One region of the Kineococcus sp. R86509 genome, then DNA from elsewhere that is predicted to be linked to it. Evidence: predicted binding sites of a transcription regulator. Region 1 holds the regulator's gene; each other region holds the start of a gene.
The links. Region 1 encodes LexA, which represses DNA repair genes until DNA is damaged. Its sites were predicted from a motif close to TCGAACANNTGTTCGA; they were not measured.

Region 1 (6,222 bases):
CGGGGCGTTCGCCCTCGTAGCTGTACAGGGAACCGGGATCGAGCATCCCCCCATCATCCCCGTCCTCGACGTGGGACTCGACACGGGTCAGCCGCGGGCGGGCACCGTCTCGACGGGGGGCAGCGGCGACGCGGCGCGCTGGGCCCGCAGCCGGTCGATCGCCGACTCGAAGTCGGAGAGGGAGTCGAAGGCCTGGTAGACGGACGCGAACCGCAGGTAGGCGACCTCGTCGAGCTCCTGCAGGAAGGGCAACGTCGCGAGGCCCACCTGGTGGGCGTCGATCTCGGCGGCACCCTGGGCGCGGACGGCTTCCTCGACGCGGTGGGCGAGCAACGCGATGTCGTCCTCGCTCACCGGCCGACCCTGGCAGGCCTTGCGCACTCCGCTGGCGATCTTGGCACGGCTGAACGGCTCCGGCGCACCGGAACGCTTGATGACCGCGAGGCTCGCCGTCTCGACCGTGGAGAAGCGCTTCGAGCAGTTCGGACACTGCCGCCGACGACGGATCGAGCTGCCGTCGTCGGTCGTGCGGGAATCGACGACACGAGAGTCCTCGTGCCGACAGAACGGGCAGTGCACCCCGACTTCCTCCCCCGAGACCGGACGACAGCTCTGGTCCAGGATCGACCGTACGTCGTGACCGACGCACGGAGCAACCGGGCGCACCACGATCAGCCCTGTTCGGGCATCGTCAGCTGTTGTCCGGTCTGCAGGGTCATGGACGGGAGGGCGTTGAGCTGGACGATCTCACCGGCCACCTCGCGCCAGTCCGCACCCGGGGACCACTGACCGGCGATCTGCGACAGGGTCTGGCCGGGGAGGACCGTCAGGACCGCGGCCGGGGGTGCGGAGGTGCGCTCCACCCCGGCCGAGGCGCTGGAGAGCGCACCCGTCACGGCGACGACGGCACCGGTGAGCAGCGTGGCGGCTGTGCAGGTCACCACGAGACGGCCCCGTCGGGTCAGGCGCAGCGTGCGGGCGGGGCGCCGCGGCGGGGCGACGGGCCGGGCGGTGGCGCAGCGCGGACGGACGACGGCGATGCTGCGGCGGGCAGGGCGGAGCGGGCGTGCGACGACGGGCAGGGCGAGGGCGGTGGCGCTCACGAGCAGAGACCTCCAACGAGTGGCGCACCGTCGAACGGGTGTTCGACCGTGCGCGTCTGTTCTACCACCGTTCGAACGGGGGCGCGCAACCCCCGCGTTCCCGGGGGTGACGTCGACAGACGCTGCCACCGGCCTCCGACACGTGCGCTGACCTGCGCGAACGCTCCGGGGGCCGAGGGTCAGGACGCGAAGCGCCGTGCGCTGCGTTCCTTCGCCCGGGCGGCCTCGACCTCCCGGTCCCTGGGCGGCGCCGTCGTCACCAGGTCCTCGAGCAGGTGCTGCGTCGCGTGCGCGACCGCGGTCACCGCCCGGTCGAACGCCTCCTGGTTGCGCACCGACGGCCGGGTCGACCCGGCCACCTTGCGCACGTACTGCAGCGCCGCGGCCTGGACCTCCTCCGCCGTGGCGGGCGGCTCGAAGTTGTGCAGCTGACGGATGTTGCGACACATGCGCACCACGCTAGGCACCGGGACCACGACGCACAACGGACTCCCAGCCTCCTCCCGGCGCACCTCAGGACCCCGGCCGTGCCGCCGATGGACACGACGACCTCACCCGCCTGCTCCGCCCTGCGCCCTCGGCACGTTCCCCACCCCGCGCCGCGCGAGAACCCTCTGGAAGGCCCAGCCATGAAGGCACTGCGCGATCTGAACGTCGCCCCCAAGCTCTTCGCCGGCTTCGGCGTCGTCTGCCTCCTGCTGGCCGTCGTCGTCGCCGTCGGCCTCAACCGCCTCGGCTCCTCGCAGGCCAACCTGGACACCGTCTCCTCCAGCGGCGTGGCCTCGGTGCAGACGCTGGGCGAGGTCCGCACCTCCTTCCTCACCCTGCGGATGGACATCGTCAACGCCGCGATCAACGACGACCCGAAGGCCACCGAGGCGTCGCTGACCAAGATGGGCGAGGACGACACGGCCTACGACCAGGCGTGGAGCGCCTACCAGGCCTCCAGCCCGGCCACCCCGGCCGCGGACCGGGCCCGGATCGAAGACCTCGTCAAGCAGTACCGCGCGGCGCGGGTCGAGCTCGTGACCCTGGTCCGCAACAACGACCGTGCCGGCTTCGTCGCCCGGCGCAGCACCACGACGACCCCCGTCACCGACCAGCTGCTGCCGCTGCTGGCCACCGCGGCCAAGCACGAGAAGGACGCCGCGGCCGCCATGGCCACCGCCGGCTCCGCCGACTACCACGCCGCCGTCGTGATGCTGCTGGTCATCGGCGCGGTCGCCCTCGCGATCGCCGCCGTCGTCGCCGTCGTCATCTCCCGCTCCATCGCCCGCCCCCTGGCTCGCACCCTCACCGTCGTCCAGGGCCTCGCCGACGGCCGCCTCGACCAGCGCGTCGGCTCCACCACCACCGACGAGGTCGGCCGCGTCGGTGCCGCCCTCGACGTGACCATGGACCGCCTCAACACCACCATGCGCCGCATCTCCGACTCCGCCGCCACCCTCGCCGGCTCCTCCGAGGAACTCACCACCGTCGCCACCCAGCTCTCCTCCGGCGCCGAGGAATCCGCCACCCAGACCCAGGTCGTCTCCGCCGCCACCGAGGAGATCTCCGCCAACATCGGCACCGTCGCCGCGGCCGGGGAGGAGATGACCGCCGCGATCCGCGAGATCGCCACCTCCACCGCCGAGGCCTCCTCGGTCTCCGCCGACGCCGTCTCCAGCGCGTCGCAGGCCTCGGAGATCCTGGACCGCCTCTCCGCCTCCTCCCGCGAGATCGGCGACGTCGTCAAACTCATCACCTCCATCGCCGAGCAGACCAACCTCCTCGCCCTCAACGCCACCATCGAAGCCGCCCGCGCGGGGGAGATGGGCAAGGGCTTCGCCGTCGTCGCCGGAGAGGTGAAGGAACTGGCCCAGCAGACCGCCCGGGCCACCGAGTCCATCACCACCCGGGTGGCGGCCACCCAGGCTGACGCGACCGAGGCCGCGTTCGCCATCAGCGGCATCAGTGAGGTCATCGCCCGCATCGACGGCCTGCAGGCCACCATCGCCGCGGCGGTGGAGGAGCAGTCCGCGACGACGTCGGAGATGGTGCGCAACGTCACCGAGGTGTCCTCGGGGAGTCAGGAGATCGCGCTGAACATCTCCGGCATCGCCGCCGCGGCGGACCAGACCACGGCGGGGGCGACTCACACGGCCACCACCGCCGGCGAGGTCTCCCGCACCGCCAACGAACTCAGCGAGCTCGTCAGCCACTTCACCCTCGCCTGATCCGCCCCGCCTCCGGACCCACCGGCGCCGTCCCGCACCCCGCGGGGCGGCGTCGTCCGGTGGTGCCCCGACACGCCGGTTCGAACACGTGTTTGATCCTCGCCCCCCGGATGACTACCGTGACGTGGATCGGACCCCAGGACGGGGCCCGGTCGTACGACTCACGCGGAACGACAGGGAGAGTGACGTGGCCGACGTGCTGGACGGATCCGGCGACACCGGACAGGTGGCGCCGATGGCCTCGGTCCACCACTTCCCCGACGGTCCCTACGGCCGCGACGGACTCACCCACCGCCAGCGTCGGGTGCTCGCCGCCATCCAGGAGTGCGTCGAGCAGCGGGGTTACCCGCCGAGCATGCGCGAGATCGGCCAGGCCGTCGGCCTCACCAGCCCCAGCAGCGTTGCGCACCAGGTGAAGACCCTCGAGAAGCTGGGCTACCTGCGCAAGGACCCGCGCCGTCCGCGGACGCTCGAGGTCGTCTCGCCGGCGTCGGCCCGCGGCACCATCGACGGGTTCGAGGCCACCGCGGCCGACGGCCGCCCGCGTCCGCGCTACGTCCCGGTCGTCGGCCGGATCGCCGCCGGTGGCCCGATCCTCGCCGAGGAGCTGGTCGAGGACGTCTTCGCGCTCCCCGCGCAGCTCGTCGGCGCCGGCGAGCACTTCATGCTCAGGGTCGTCGGGGAGTCGATGATCGACGCCGCCATCTGCGACGGCGACTGGGTGGTCGTGCGCCAGCAGCCGACGGCCGAGAACGGCGACGTCGTGGCCGCCATGATCGACGGCGAGGCGACGGTGAAGGTGCTGCAGCGCAAGGACGGTCACGTCCAGCTGATGCCCCGCAACCCCCTCTTCGCCCCGATCGACGGCGACGAGGCGACGATCCTCGGCAAGGTCACGGCCGTGCTGCGAAGCCTCTGAGCGAGGTCACCAGTTCGACGGCCGCCTCGATCGCCAACCGGGGCGAGGTGAGGACCGGCACGTGCAGGTCGCGCAGCAACGGCGCCGCGTCGACCATGCTCGCCTGAGCCAGGACGACGACGTCCACGGGCGGGTCGAGCGCCCGCACCTGGGTCCGGACGGCCTCCGCGACCCCGGTCGTGTAGGTCAGGACGTCACCGGACTCGAAGGACGACCAGGTGTCCGGGCAGCGGACCTCGATCAGCTGCACGGCCCGACCGGTGGTCTCCGCGCACTCGCGCAGCAGCGGCAGCACGGTCGCCGCGGCCTCGTCCAGCGAGCTCACGACGGCGATCCGCCGCCCGGCCAGGACGGCGGCCTCGGCCATCGGGCGGTCGACCCGGACGACGCGCAGACCCATCTCGGCACCGACGGACTTGGCCGTGGGGCCGACGGTCGAGCAGGTGCACACGACGACGTCCGCGCCCTCCCCCACCAGCCGGCGCAACCGGTCCGCCAGCGCCGGACGGACGCTGTCGATCCCGTGGTCCCGCGCCGTGGTGAGCAGGCCCGTGTCGACGAGGTGGCGGTCGGCGACGGTGTCGTCCCGCTCGTTCAGGAGATCGCGGAAGGCGCGCACGTGGGCGTGCGCGGTGTGCAGGAAGCCGACGGTGGCCACCTCACGAGCATGCCACCCCGGACGCACGGCGTCAGCCACCGCTACCCAGACGCCGCAACGCCTCCAGCACGGTCGGGGTCGAGGTGGTGGACCAGAAGTCGGGCAGGCTGTCGCGCAGGAACCCGCCGTAGCGGGCCGTCGCGAGCCGCGAGTCGAGCACCGCGACGACACCGCGGTCACCGGTGGCCCGGATCAACCGCCCCGCCCCCTGGGCCAGGCGCACCGCGGCGTGGGCCGCCGAGACGGACACGAACCCGTTGCCGCCGGCCGCGTCGACGGCCCGCGCGCGGGCCGACATCAGCGGGTCGTCGGGTCGGGGGAAGGGGATGCGGTCGATGACGACGAGGGAACAGCTGGGTCCCGGCACGTCGACGCCCTGCCACAGCGACATCGTCCCGAACAGCGAGGTCGCGGGATCGTCGGTGAAGTCCCGGACGAGCTTGGGCAACCGGTCGTCGCCCTGGCAGAGGATCGGGGTCCCCAGCCGCTTGCGCAGCGCCTCGGCGGCCTCCTCGGCTCCCTTGCGACTGGAGAACAGCCCGAGGGTCCGTCCCCCGGCCGCCTCGACCAGTGCGGCGAGCTCGTCGTAGACGGCGTCGGTGGAACCCGCCCGACCCGGCGGCGGCAGGTGCCGGGCGACGTAGAGGATCCCCTGCTTCGGGTAGTCGAAGGGGCTGCCCACGTCGACCCCCGTCCACGGCGTCTTCGAGCCCTTCTCCCCCTTGAGGCCGAAGGCGCCCGCGACGGGGTCGAAGGAACCGCCGAGGGTGAGTGTCGCCGAGGTCGCGACGACGGTGCGTTCGGCGAACAGCTTCTCCCGCAGCAGACCCGCCACCGACAGGGGCGCGATGTGCAGGGACGGCGCACGGGAGGCCGGGCCGAAGCCCGCGGTCACCCAGGCGACGTCGTAGCTGTCCTGGGCGGCCCGGCCGACGTCCTCCGCGAGGCGCTCGGCGACGGAGAACACGTCCTGGACCGCCGCCCGGGCCAGGTGACGCGCCCCGCGGGACTCGGCGTCCTCCTCCTTGCCCTGCCCCTCGGAGGCGTCCTTGAGGTCGCTCAGCGCGGTCCGGGCCGCGTCCCGGACGGCGACGACGGCGTCGGCGAGCTGGTCCGGCCAGCGGTCCAGACGCCCGGGGGGCGCGTCCTCCAGGGCGGCCTCGAGGGCGATCGCCGCGTCGTCGAGGTGCTCCGAGACGATCCCGGCGGAACGGCGCAGCCGACGCGAGGCCGCGTGCAGCACCGAGGCGGACAGCTCCGCCGTCGCGACCGCCGTCACCCGGTCGGCCAGCTCGTGGGCCTCGTCGACGACGAGGACGTCGTGCT
Region 2 (6,222 bases), 4.0 Mb from region 1:
CCCTGTCCCGTCGTCCGGTCCAGGTGCCGGGTGCCCAGCGGGACGAGCCGGCGGATCGCGTCGAGCAGGTCGGCGGTGGGTGCCCCGTCGGTTCCGGCGGAGCGGACGGCGGCGGTGAGGACGACGGGAACCCCGACCTCCTGGGCCAGGCCCAGCATCCGGGCGGCGTGCTCGACGCTGCCCGCCGTTCCCGGTGGGGCGTGGTGGCAGACCACCTCGACGTGCAGCGAACCGACGGGCAGCCGGTCCCGCCACCGCTGCAGGACGGACCGGGCGAGGTCGTCGCGACGGGCGAGCACCGCCCGCCCGAGTTCGGACCCCGGGCCCAGCAGCACGACCAGCGCCGGACGACCCGAGGTGTCGACGGCGTTCGCCGCGACGAGTTCGAGGCTGCTGATCGGGGCTCCGCGCACCCCGCCGAGGTGGGTCTCGCTCACCAGCCGGCACAACCCCGCCCAGCCGCGAGCGGCGCCGGCGCCGTCGGCGCCGAGGGCGAGCACGGTGACCCGGGGCAGCCGGGGGTCGACGACCGCCCCACCGCGGGTGGGGTTGCCGGAGGTGGTGCGGCGCACTGCGACCGAGGGGTCGGCCCAGGCCGGCAGACCGTCGACCAGCCCGCTGGGGGCGGTGGCGAGGTCGACGCCGAGAGCGGGGGTGATCCCCGCCTCGCTGCAGGCGCGCACGAACTTCACGGCGCCGTAGAGACCGTCGCGGTCGGTGAGGGCGAGGGTCGCCATGTCGAGTTCGGCGGCCCGGGTGACCAGAGCGGTCGGGGTCGAGGTGCCGTAGCGCAGCGAGTAGCCGGAGGCCACGTGCAGGTGCGTGAACGGGGAGTTCGAGGGTGCGGTGGTGCGCATGGGGACGTCCTTCGAGAACGCGCCCGTGGGGAAGGCCGAGCGGAGTGGTGCGAGGTGCTGGGTCGCGGGCGCGTCCGCCGGTGGTCGCCCGCGGCGTTCAGCCGGCCAGCGGGAGGGCGCTGAGCCCGAGCAACGATTCCACGACGCGGTGGAACTGCTCGGCGTCGGCGAGGAGTTCCTCGGCGGCAGCCTCGTCGACGACACCGGTCCGGCCGGCCTCGACCGCGGAACGCAGCGGGGCGGTCGCGGCGAACCGCTCGGCCCACTCCTGCAGGGCGGGGTCGAAGGCGGGGAGCATCTCCCAGACGCTGCGGGGGCCGCTGCGCCGGGGGCTGGTGGGACGTCCGTGGACGGCGACGAGGGCGGCGCCCGCGCGCAGGGCGGCGAGGTGGGCGTGGACGTAGCGCTCGGCGGTGTCGTCGGAGCGCAGGGCGACGAGCAGTTCGTCCTCGCAGCGCTCGAGCAGGTCGAGAGCTGCGGTGGTCAGCGGGCGCGGGAGACCCTGGGGGACGTCGAGGGTGGCGGGCATCGCGTTCTCCTCCGTGATCGGTCGGTCTGGTGCGGTGCGGTGAGGTCGGGCGGCGGTTCAGTCGCTGACGCGCAGCAACTGCCAGCCGTCCGATCCGTCAGGAGAAGGAGTAGCAGCGCCCTCCGACACAGCCGCCGTTCCGGGCGGGACGCGGCGGGCGAGGTCGTAGACACCGACCGCACCGGAGCGCCCGACGCTGGCCTCGACGCGGAAGACCTCGCGTTCGAGGTCGCCGATCTCGAGGACGGGACGGACCGCGGTCGCCGTGCCACCGCCCGTCGGGCCGTCCCCGTGGACGGCGGCGACGGCCGGGTGCTCCCACCAGGCGCTGCGTTCACGCCACCGGGACAGGACCGTGCGCACGACGTAGAGCCGTCCGTGCCAGACGAACTGGACGGGTTCGTCGGGCGCCTCCCCCACCGCACCGGACCGGACGTGGACCTCGTCGAAGAACCGTCGCACCGCTGTCACCTTCCCCACTCGAGCCGGCGCTGCGGTGGATCACCCGCAGCGCGGCGAGCCGGGGGAAGCGGCCCGCGACGACACACCCGGAGCGCGGCCCGCGGAGCTTCCCCTCCCCCCGGACCGCGCCACCGGGCGGTCACCACGTTCGAACACCGGTTCGAACGCAACTTGAAGCTACACCACCCCACTCAGGGGTCGTCAACGGCGAACCGGGTCATCCACAGAGCGGAGAGTCCCTCCCCAGGGACGGAGGGTGAGCTCTCGCGAGAGGTCACCCGAACGGCCGACAGGTTGTCCACAGACGCCGTCCGGCGGTGCCTGCGAGAGCCCCGGCCGTGCGACCGTGCCGCAGTGATCCAGCTCCACCGCGCCGCCGCACCCCTCGTCACGCTCGCCGCGACCAGCCTGCTCGTCGGGTGTTCGAACGAGACCGTCGCCGCACCTATCGCGAGTTCCACGACCACCGCGACGAGCGGACCCGTCGCGACCCCGACGCCGTCGGAGACTGCCCTCGCGGCGCCGACCTCGGTCGCGACGGCGGAGTTCCCGCTCCCGGAGCAGGATGACCTGAGCCGGACGTTCACGGTGGACGGAGCCGGGACGTTCGCGGCCTACTTCACACGGGTCCTGAACTACTCACGTGCGACCGGGAACCCCGCACTGCTGCGGTCGATCTCGGATCCTGATTGCGGGGGTTGCACCTACTACGCCGAAGTAATCGACGAATACCGCACCAAGGGTTACACCTCGAAAGGTTTTCTACTGCAGTTCACCGGTACCCGAGTCGAGTCCTGGGATCCCGAGGACGGCAAGATCAGTTTGACGGTCACCATGACTCGACCAGCCTTCGAAACCACCGACCGCGACGGGAGCATCCTCGGTTCCGCCCCAGCAGAATCAGATGCAGAAGCGCGGATCGACTTGAAGTGGTTCGAGGGCCACTGGGTCGTATGGGAGGTGGAATGAAAGTCAAGCGATTCACACTCACAGTAGGAACTACCCTGATCTTGAATCCACTACTCCTCGCAGTTTCTTCGGCCTCCGCCGCACCCCCCACATCCAGTGGATTCACTCAAGGCGATGAAGTCGCGGTGGGGGTAACTCGGACGAACAGGGGCGGATGGGACCAGAATCCCGGGAGCAGGAAAGCCCACCAAGGACCCCCGGTCCAGGTCTCCAAGACCCCCGCCTGCGGCCGCAACGGTCCGGAAGGCTCCTTCGGGTCCGACACCTGCCGGGCCTCCATCGCGAACTGCCCGCCCGGGCAGTTCCTCGTCACCACCTGGACCCGGACCGGCGACGACATCCGCTGGGTCAACCAGGGGAACTCCTGCACGACCGACGCAACCACCGCAGAACCCGTCGTCCTGCCGACCGTCACCGAGGCCGACCTGCGCCGCGTCCCGCTGCCCGCGAGCCCGGTGAACCTCCAACCCGACGGCGGAGAGGCTCTGCTCAACGTCCCGCTGATCCTGCACACCACCACGGGGACGGTCACCCGGGACACCACCGTCCTGGGCTACCCGGTCACCATCCGCGCCACGCCGACGAGCTGGACGTGGACGTTGGGCGACGGTTCCACCCTGGGGCCCACCGAGGACCCCGGAAACCCCTACCCCCACCAGAGCCTCACCCACACGTACACCGCAGCGGGCGACCGGGAGATCACCCTCACCACCACCTACACCGGCGAGTACACGATCGCGGGACTCCCCTACCGAGCCATCGACGGCACCGCCTCGGTGTCGTCCGCACCGACCCCGGTCCACGTCCTCACGGGATCCGCCGTCCTCACGCGCTGACCTGCACGAACGTCTCCCGGACGCTCGGCGCGACGGGGCGCGCGAACCGGCCTACCGTGGTGGTGCATGAGGTGGACGGTGCTGCAGGAGACTCCTGGGAACGGGGGGCCGACCACCGCCACGCCCCCCGCCGTGGAGGCCACCGCGACCGCTCTCGTCGACCTGGGCGGCGCGGGTGAGGTCCTCGAAGTACCGGCGACCCTGCGCAACCCGGCCGAGCTCGCGGAACACCTCGGGGTCCCGCTCGCCGCCGTGGCGACCACCGCCGTGCTGAAGACCCGGGACGGCAGGCACCTGCTGGTCGTGGCCTCCGCGACGCACCCGATCTTCCTGCCCACCCTCGCCGGCGTGCTCAGCGAACCGGAACTCCGGTGGGACGACGACTCGGAAGTGCTGCGCCGCACCGGATCCGTCCTGGGATCGGCGTCACCCATCGGACTCACCGCGGAACTACCGACCTTCGTGGACGTGGCCCTGGCCCCGTACCCGGCGATCTGGGTCCCGGCCGGACACCCGCACGCGGTGTTCCGCACCCGCTACGACGAGCTCCTCCGCCTCACCAGCGGGCACCCCGTCGAGATCGGATGACCGAACTCCTCGAGGGGTTCGCCGTCCACCACACCGGGTCCACCGCCTCCGAGGCACCGGTCCTCGTCCTCGTCCACGGCCTCGGCGGCGCCGCGAGCACGTGGGCCCCCCTCGTCCCGCACCTCGCCACCGACCACCGCCTCATCGTCGTCGAGCTCCCGGGGCACGGGATCGGTCCGGCGATCGACAGCGCGCAGATGAGCCCCCGGGCGCTGGGTGCCCGGCTGCACCGGCTCACCGCCACCCTCGCGAACCGGCAGGGACGCACCGTCCACCTGGTCGGGCACTCCCTCGGCGGCTGGATCTGCCTGGAGGCCGCGGCGGAACCCGGGGCCCGCGACACCATCGCCAGCGTCACCGCCTTCACCCCCGCGGGGCTCTGGACCACTCCCCGCCGACGGCCGCCGCTGCTGCCGACCGGTCAGCAGTTCGCCCGCCTCGCCGGCCGATTCCCGAGTGGACTCGTCACGACGAGGATCGGGCGGACGCTGGCCCTCGGGGCGACCAGCACCGCACCCCGCCGCCTGCCGGCCGAGGTCGTGCGCGCGGCCGTGCGCTCCATCGCCGCCGCACCCGGGTACGCCGGCGCGGACGCCGGCATCGCGAGCGGGGCGTTCACCCGGGGCGGTGCGGTGCTCGTCCCGGTGACGGTCGTGACGGGGCTGCGGGACCGGGTGCTGCCGCCGTCGTTCGTGGTGCGGGCCTGCGCGCCACCGCAGACGCACTGGCTGGAGTGGGAGGACTGCGGTCACGTCCCGGTGTGGGACCGGCCCGCGGACTGCGCCACCGTCGTCCGCGACCGGCTGCGCACCGCGTAGCCTCAGCGCGTGCCCACCCCTGAGATCGTCACGCTCGACGTCTGGAAGGTTGCGGCGCAGACCGTTCCGCGGGCGCTGTGGCGGATGGCCGTGGACCGCCGGACGGTGACGCGACTGCCGGGAGCGCAGTTCGCGAAGCTCCTGGGCACCGGTGACGGCACGACCTTCACGGTCCGCGACGCGGACCCGCTGCACTGGGCCGTCCTGGTCGCCTGGAACTCCCGGGCCGACGCCGACCGCTACGAGGACTCCCGGCCGGTCCGGGCCTGGCGGGGTTTCGCCGCCGAGCGGTTGCAGGTCCGCCTGGCCCCGCTGAGCAGCCGCGGCAGCTGGTCCGGGCGCGAACCCTTCGGCGGGTCCCGGTCGGCGCCGGACTACGGCGGGCCGGTGGCCTCGATCACGCGCGCCCGGTTGCGACCGACGAAGGCGCCCTCGTTCTGGCGGGCGGTCCCACCCGTCGCCGCCGACCTGCACACCGTGCCCGGGTTGCGGTGCGCGATCGGGGTGGGTGAGGCGCCACTGGGGTACCAGGGGACGTTCTCGTTGTGGGAGTCGACGAACGCGATGCGGGAGTTCGCCCACCGCCGCAGCGCCCACCGCGAGGTCATGGCCGCCACCCCGCGGGAAGGCTGGTACGCGGAGGAACTGTTCGCGCGGTTCCGGGTGCTGGAGGTCCGCGGGACGTTGGACGGAGCCGTGCCCTGAGGCCGGCCGGGGCTCGTGTCGGAGCCGACTCCTAGAGTGCGGGGGTGCCTCCCAAACTCGCGCCGCTCCTGACCGGGGTCCTCACCGGGGCGGCCGTGCTCACGCAGATCGCCCACCCGCTGCTGCGGGGCGAGACCCTGCGCCGCACGACGATCGGATCGGTCGCGGCCTTCTCCGCGGCGGCCCTCGGTGACGCGGCCCGCCGGGGCGGTGCGCGCGGGACGGTGACGACCCTGGCCGTCGCGGGCGGTCTCGGCCTGCTGGCCGAGGCGGTGGGTACCCGCACGGGGAAACCCTTCGGGCGCTACCGCTACGCCGGGACCCTCGGCCCGCAGGTGCTGGACGTGCCGGTGGTCGTCCCGCTGGCGTGGACGATGCTGGCCCAGCCGGCGGTCCGGCTCGGACGGCGCCTGGCCCGGGAGCTGCCCCGGGAGTGGTCCCGCGGACGACGTGACGTC
Region 3 (6,222 bases), 4.2 Mb from region 1:
GGGGTCGGGGTCGCGATGTCGGCGAGCGTCGGGGGCGTCACCGCAGCGGTGGGCGCCTCCGTGGGAGCGGTCGTGGCGGCCTGCAGGGCGGCGGGGGCGGCCGCGCCGTCCGCGCTCTGCGTCGGGTCGGGCGTGGCTGCGCCCGTCGGGGTCGCCGCGTCGGTGGGCGTCGCCCCGTCGGTGGGCGTCGCCCCGTCGGTGGGGTTCGCCGACGCACCGTCGGTGGGCGTGGCCCCGTCCGTGGGGGTGGCCCCCTCGGTGGGCGTGTCGGTGGCGGGCGGGGTGACGGCCTCGTCGAAGAGGACGACCCGCATCCGCATCTGCGCCGACTGCGAGATGAGGTTGAGCTGCTCACGGGTGGCCTGGCCCGGGATGGAGACGGAGATGTTCTGCCCGCCCTGGACGGAGACCTCCGTCTCGCTCAGCCCGGTGGCGTCGACGCGCTGCCGGATGATCTCGGCCGCGCGCTGGACCTGTTCGGTGGGCACCGTCCCGCCGTTGGTCGAACGGGGCGTCAGGACGATCTGCGTCCCGCCCTCGAGGTCGAGGGCCAGACCGGGCGACCACTTCGCGGTGCTCCAGATCGAACCGGCGGCCACCGACGCGAACATCGCGACGACGACGAGGACCAGCACCGCGAGGGTGCGGCCCGGGTGGGGTCGGCGGATGGGCGCACCGCGGCGCACGCGGGGCGGCCGGTTCGGGGACCCGCTGGTGGACGTCGGCCTGTCGTTGGACACTCAATACCTCGGGACGGCGCTCACCGGGTGACGGATGTTCACCCGGTCAGCGCAAGCTTGTCACTGCTAGTGGACGACTGCTGTCTTATCAGTAGTCACTGTGCGCGCGGGGCACCGCCCGCGGTGTCGTCGTCGCGCTTCTGCAGGCTGAGAGCACCGTCGCCCGGGTCCACGCTCTCCTCGAGGGGAGCCACCTCGGTCGGCGCCACCACGCGGGCGACGGCCCGGCGGGTCCACCGGGTCTGCAGGCCGGGGGCGATCTCGAGGACGACCTCGTCACCCTCGATCTCCACGACGGTCCCGAACATGCCCGAGGTCGTCATGACCCTGGCCCCGGGCGCGACCCCGGTCTGCATCTGCTGTTGAGCCTTCTGCTGCTTGCGCGTCCGGCTGAACATGAACACCAACAGGGCGACCATGATCAGCAGGAAGATCAGCTGGCTGCTGCCACCACCCACGACAAAACCTCTCCGCACCGGTGGGATCGACGACTCACCGGTGCTTGCGCCGACCCGGTGCCGGCACGGCCGGGCCAACGCGGTGAGGCCCTGTGAGGTTCCGCAGGGACCCACCCGGGACCGACTCGCCCGTGGAGTCTAGAGGCTCACCCGTCCGGCCCAGCCCAGCGACGCTCAGGGTTGCGAGGGGTCCTCGTCGGTCTCGTCGCCCTCGGGAGCGAACGCCCAGGCCGTCCCCACGGGCGCGTTGCGGGGCGGGGTGAGTCCCAGGTGGGCCCAGGTGTCGGGCAGGGCGATCCGACCCCGCGGGGTCCGTCCCAGCAGCCCCTCGCGCACCAGGAAGGGCTCGGCGACCGTCTCGACGGTCTCGGCCTCCTCCCCCACGACGACGGCCAAGGTCGAGAGACCCACCGGCCCGCCGCCGAAGCGCCGGCACAACGCGTCGAGCACGGCGCGGTCGAGGCGGTCCAGGCCGCGCTCGTCGACCTCGTAGACCTCCAGCGCCGCCCGGGCCGCGTGTCGGTCGACGATCCCCGACCCCCGCACCTGCGCCCAGTCGCGGACCCGGCGCAGCAGCCGGTTGGCGATGCGGGGCGTCCCCCGCGAGCGGCCGCCGATCTCGGCGGCCCCCTCCGCGGTGAGCTGTACCCCGAGCAGGGAAGCGCTGCGGCGCAACACCTGCACGAGCTCCGCGGGCGTGTAGAAGTCGAGGTAGCCGGTGAAGCCGAACCGGTCGCGCAGCGGCGCCGGGAGCAGGCCGGCCCGGGTCGTCGCCCCGACCAGGGTGAACTTCGGCAACTCCAGCGGGATCGCCGTGGCCCCCGCGCCCTTGCCCACGATGACGTCGACGCGGTAGTCCTCCATGGCGATGTAGAGCATCTCCTCGGCCGGGCGGGCCATCCGGTGGATCTCGTCGAGGAACAGCACCTCACCCTCGTCGAGCGAGCTCAGCACCGCCGCGAGGTCCCCCGCGTGCTGGATGGCCGGACCGCTGGACTGGCGCAACGGGGCGCCCATCTCGGAGGCCACGATCATCGCCAGCGTCGTCTTGCCCAGCCCGGGCGGACCGGAGAAGAGGACGTGGTCGCTGGGCATCCCGCGCGCCTTGGCGGCGTCGAGGACGAGCGCGAGCTGCTCCCGCACGACCTTCTGCCCGACGAACTCGTCGAGACCGTGGGGGCGCAGCGCGGACTCGGCGGCGCGCTCGTGCTCGTCGGCCCCCGTCGTCACCAGCCGGTCCTCCATCAGCGACCCGACAGGTGGCGCAGCGCCGCCCGCAGGACGCCCGGCACGTCGAGGTCGTCGTCGAGCACGACCTCCACGACGTCACCGGCCTGCTTGAGCGGGTAACCCAGACCGACCAGGGCCTCGACCACCCGGTCCTTGCGCGCGTCCCCGCCCGAGGGCGAGGCCGCCGGCGCGATCGACCCCGAGGGCGGTCCGAGGCGGTCCCCCAGCTCCAGGCAGATGCGCTGAGCGGTCTTCTTGCCGATGCCCGGCACCCGGACGAGGGCCGCGTGGTCCTCGGAGGCGACGGCCGCGCGGATCCCGTCGGGGCGGTGCACCGCCAGCATGGCCAGCGCCATCTTCGGCCCGACCCCGGAGGCGGTCTGCACGATCTCGAAGACCTCCTTCTCGTCGGCGTCGGCGAAGCCGAACAGCGTCAGGGAGTCCTCGCGCACCACCAACGTGGTGTGCAGCAACGCCTCCTGGCCCACGCGCAGACCGGCCAGCGTGGCGGGCGCGGCCAGGACGAACATCCCCACGCCACCCACCTCCACGACCGCGGAGTCCAGCCGCACCGCGAGCACCTGCCCACGCACCGACGCGATCACCAGCACGACCTCCGAGACACCCGACGAACACTTGTACGAGAGGCTAGACGGCCCCTGCGACACGACCCCTCAGGCGCGCCGCGCGGACCCTGGGGGCAGAGTGCTGCCGTGACCCACGAGAAGACCGCGAACCCCCGCCAGAACGTCACCTTCGACAGCGCCACCGAGTCCGGCCACGCCCACGGCTACCTCCGCGTCCCCGAGTCCGGCAGCGGCCCGGGCGTCATCGTCGTCCAGGAGTGGTGGGGCCTCACCGACCACATCGCCGGCATCGTCGACCGCCTCGCCCGCGAGGGCTTCGTGGCGCTGGCCCCGGACCTCTACGGCGGGCGCACGACCCACGACTCCGCCGAGGCGGCGCAGCTGCTCACCGACCTGCCCGCGCAGGACGCGGCCCGCGACCTGGCCGGGGCCGTCACGTACCTGCTCGACCTGCCCGAGACCACCTCGCAACGCGCCGGGGTCGTCGGCTTCTGCATGGGCGGGGGCTTCGTGCTGACCCTGGCTGCGCAGCAGGGCGACCGGATCGGCGCGGCGGTGCCCTGGTACGGGCTCCCCGGCCCGGACACCGACTACTCCGGCCTGCGGGCGCCGGTGCTGGGCCACTACGGCGCCGAGGACACCTCCGTCCCGCTGGAGGGTGTGCGCGCCACCGAGGCCCGCATCCGCGAGCAGGCGGGGGTCGAGGTGACGATGGAGGTCTACCCGGCCCCGCACGCGTTCTACAACGACGAACGCCCGAGCTACCGGCCCGAGTCGGCCGAGCTGGCCTGGGAGCGCACGACGGCCTTCCTGCGGGGTCGGCTCGCGGCCGAGCGCGCCTGAGCCTCCGCCTCCGCGTAGGCGTTGCGCCGGCCCGTGACGAGGGCGGTGTGCGCGGCGGCCTCCAGTCGGGAGGTCGCCCCGCCCCGCCAGAGGTGGCACAACGCCAGCGCGAGGGCGTCGGCGGCGTCGGCGGGCCGGGGCGGGGCGTCGAGACCGAGGATGCGGGTGACCATGACGGTGACCTGCTCCTTCTCGGCCCGCCCCGACCCGGTCACCGCGGCCTTCACCTCGCTCGGCGTGTGCATCGCCACGGGCAGTCCCCGGCGCGCGGCGGCGACGAGGACCAGACCGGCGGCCTGCGCGGTCCCCATGACGGAACGGACGTTGGCCTGGGCGAAGACGCGTTCGACGGCGACGACGTCGGGGCGGTGGGTGTCGAGCCACTCGTCGAGGCCGTCGCTGATCGCGAGCAGCCGGGAGGCCACGGGATCGGTGGCGGGGGTCCGGATGACGCCGACGCCGACGAGCTCGGCGCGACGTCCGGCGCGGACCGCGTCGATCACCCCGACGCCGCACCGGGTCAGCCCGGGGTCGACCGCTAGAACGCGCACGGCCCCCACGATCGCACGGAGCGGTCGTGGGGGCCGGGAGCCGCGCTCGGGAGCGCTCGGGCGTCGGGGCGGTGGGTCAGGCGTCCTCGAGGGCCGCCATCACGTCGTCGGACACGTCGTAGTTCGCGTAGACGTTCTGCACGTCGTCGCAGTCGTCGAGGACGTCGATGAGACGGAAGACCTTCGTCGCGCCCTCGGCGTCCAGCGGCACCTCGACGCTGGGCACGAAGCTGGCGTCGGCGGAGTCGTACTCGATCCCCGCGGCCTTCAGCGCGTCACGCACGGCGCCGAGGTCGGTCGCCTCGCTGACGACCTCGAAGGTGTCGCCCTGGTCGGTGACCTCCTCGGCCCCGGCCTCGAGCACGGCTTCGAGGACGCCGTCCTCGGTGAGGTCGGTGCCTTCCTTGCCGATGACGACGACACCCTTGCGGGTGAACATGTAGGCCACCGACCCCGGGTCGGCGAGCGAGCCGCCGTTGCGGGTCATCGCCGTCCGGACCTCCATGGCCGCGCGGTTCTTGTTGTCGGTGAGGCACTCGATGAGGAGCGCGACGCCGTTGGGGCCGTAGCCCTCGTACATGATCGTCTGCCAGTCCGCGCCGCCGGCCTCGGCACCAGAGCCGCGCTTGACGGCGCGGTCGATGTTGTCGGCGGGCACGGAGGTCTTCTTCGCCTTCTGGATCGCGTCGAAGAGCGTCGGGTTGCCCGAGACGTCGCCGCCGCCCGTGCGCGCCGCGACCTCGATGTTCTTGATCAGTCGGGCGAAGCTCTTGGCGCGCTTGGCGTCGACGACGGCCTTCTTGTGCTTGGTCGTCGCCCACTTGGAGTGGCCGGACATCTGCTTCCCTCCGCCGTTGCTCTACCTGCTCGAAAAACGTGTGTGCGCTCAGGCCGTCGTCGCCGCCACGCTGTCGCGGACCATCTCCACGAAGTAGCGGTGCACCCGGTCGTCCCCGGTGATCTCCGGGTGGAACGACGTGGCGAGCAGACGACCCTGTCGCACGGCGACGATCCTACCCGCGGCGGGCCCCGCGCTCAGTCGGGCGAGCACGCTGACCTCCGGACCGGCCTCCTCGACCCACGGCGCCCGGATGAAGATCCCCTCGACCGCCGGTCCCCCGCGGGTGATCTCCTCGAGCGGGAGGAGCTCCTCCCAGGAGTCGACCTGGCGTCCGAAGGCGTTGCGCCGCACGGTGATGTCGATCCCGCCGAGGGTCTCCTGGCCCTTCCCCCCGTCCAGGATCCGGTCGGCCAGCAGGATCATCCCCGCACACGAGCCGTAGACCGGCAACCCGTCGGTGATCCGGGCCCGCAGGACGTCGCGGAGCTCGAAGACCCGCAGCAACCGGTCGATCGTCGTCGACTCGCCCCCGGGCAGGACGAGACCGTCGACGCTCTCCAGCTCGGCGAGGCGGCGGACGGTGACCGCCCGCGCTCCCCCGGACTCCAGCGCGCGGACGTGTTCCCCGACGTCGCCCTGCAGGGCGAGGACGCCGATGACGACGTCAGGCCCTCCCGATCCGGTTCCTCCAACGCTCACGCGCGAAGACTAGGCCGCGCCCCGGCCGCCTCGTACGCGGCCAGGGTGGCGGGCAGGACGCGCTCCCACGTCACCCGCGGATCGGTCGTGACGTTGTGCCGGCGGATCGCGTCCACCCGTCCGCGCTCCAGCGCCCAGGCGGCCAGGACCTCGGCCAGGTGCCGGTCGTCGCGGGCCAGCGCGCCCTCCACCCCGTCGGTGACGAACTCGCCGAGCCCGCTGCCGGCCATCCCCGCGACGGCCAGCCCGGCGCACCGCGCCTCCAGCGCGGCC

Region 2: SJY07_RS03220 (DUF6504 family protein) is a predicted target of LexA. The motif match lies at 1,997-2,012, and genes of this name have one in related genera.
Region 3: ruvA (Holliday junction branch migration protein RuvA) is a predicted target of LexA. The motif match lies at 3,057-3,072, and genes of this name have one in related genera.

What each region holds. Positions count from the first base shown of each region.
Region 1 is NZ_JAXHCE010000001.1:4,654,803-4,661,024, reverse strand. Features, by position in the region: gene SJY07_RS22740 (proteasome assembly chaperone family protein) at 1-46, opposite strand, end outside; gene nrdR (transcriptional regulator NrdR) at 88-579, opposite strand; gene SJY07_RS22730 (hypothetical protein) at 672-1,103, opposite strand; gene SJY07_RS22725 (DUF2277 domain-containing protein) at 1,283-1,552, opposite strand; gene SJY07_RS22720 (methyl-accepting chemotaxis protein) at 1,733-3,319, shown strand; gene lexA (transcriptional repressor LexA) at 3,507-4,238, shown strand; gene SJY07_RS22710 (aspartate/glutamate racemase family protein) at 4,213-4,896, opposite strand; gene SJY07_RS22705 (ATP-dependent DNA helicase) at 4,928-6,222, opposite strand, start outside.
Region 2 is NZ_JAXHCE010000001.1:666,478-672,699, forward strand. Features, by position in the region: gene SJY07_RS03210 (DNA polymerase III subunit alpha) at 1-857, opposite strand, end outside; gene SJY07_RS03215 (SAV_6107 family HEPN domain-containing protein) at 955-1,386, opposite strand; gene SJY07_RS03220 (DUF6504 family protein) at 1,444-1,848, opposite strand; gene SJY07_RS03225 (DUF6318 family protein) at 2,203-2,817, shown strand; gene SJY07_RS03230 (PKD domain-containing protein) at 2,943-3,653, shown strand; gene SJY07_RS03235 (aminoacyl-tRNA deacylase) at 3,720-4,241, shown strand; gene SJY07_RS03240 (alpha/beta fold hydrolase) at 4,238-5,059, shown strand; gene SJY07_RS03245 (monooxygenase) at 5,069-5,764, shown strand; gene SJY07_RS03250 (carotenoid biosynthesis protein) at 5,809-6,222, shown strand, end outside.
Region 3 is NZ_JAXHCE010000001.1:463,350-469,571, forward strand. Features, by position in the region: gene secD (protein translocase subunit SecD) at 1-740, opposite strand, end outside; gene yajC (preprotein translocase subunit YajC) at 836-1,198, opposite strand; gene ruvB (Holliday junction branch migration DNA helicase RuvB) at 1,373-2,443, opposite strand; gene ruvA (Holliday junction branch migration protein RuvA) at 2,443-3,033, opposite strand; gene SJY07_RS02265 (dienelactone hydrolase family protein) at 3,142-3,858, shown strand; gene ruvC (crossover junction endodeoxyribonuclease RuvC) at 3,777-4,409, opposite strand; gene SJY07_RS02275 (YebC/PmpR family DNA-binding transcriptional regulator) at 4,486-5,247, opposite strand; gene pdxT (pyridoxal 5'-phosphate synthase glutaminase subunit PdxT) at 5,296-5,949, opposite strand; gene SJY07_RS02285 (glycosyltransferase family 4 protein) at 5,946-6,222, opposite strand, start outside.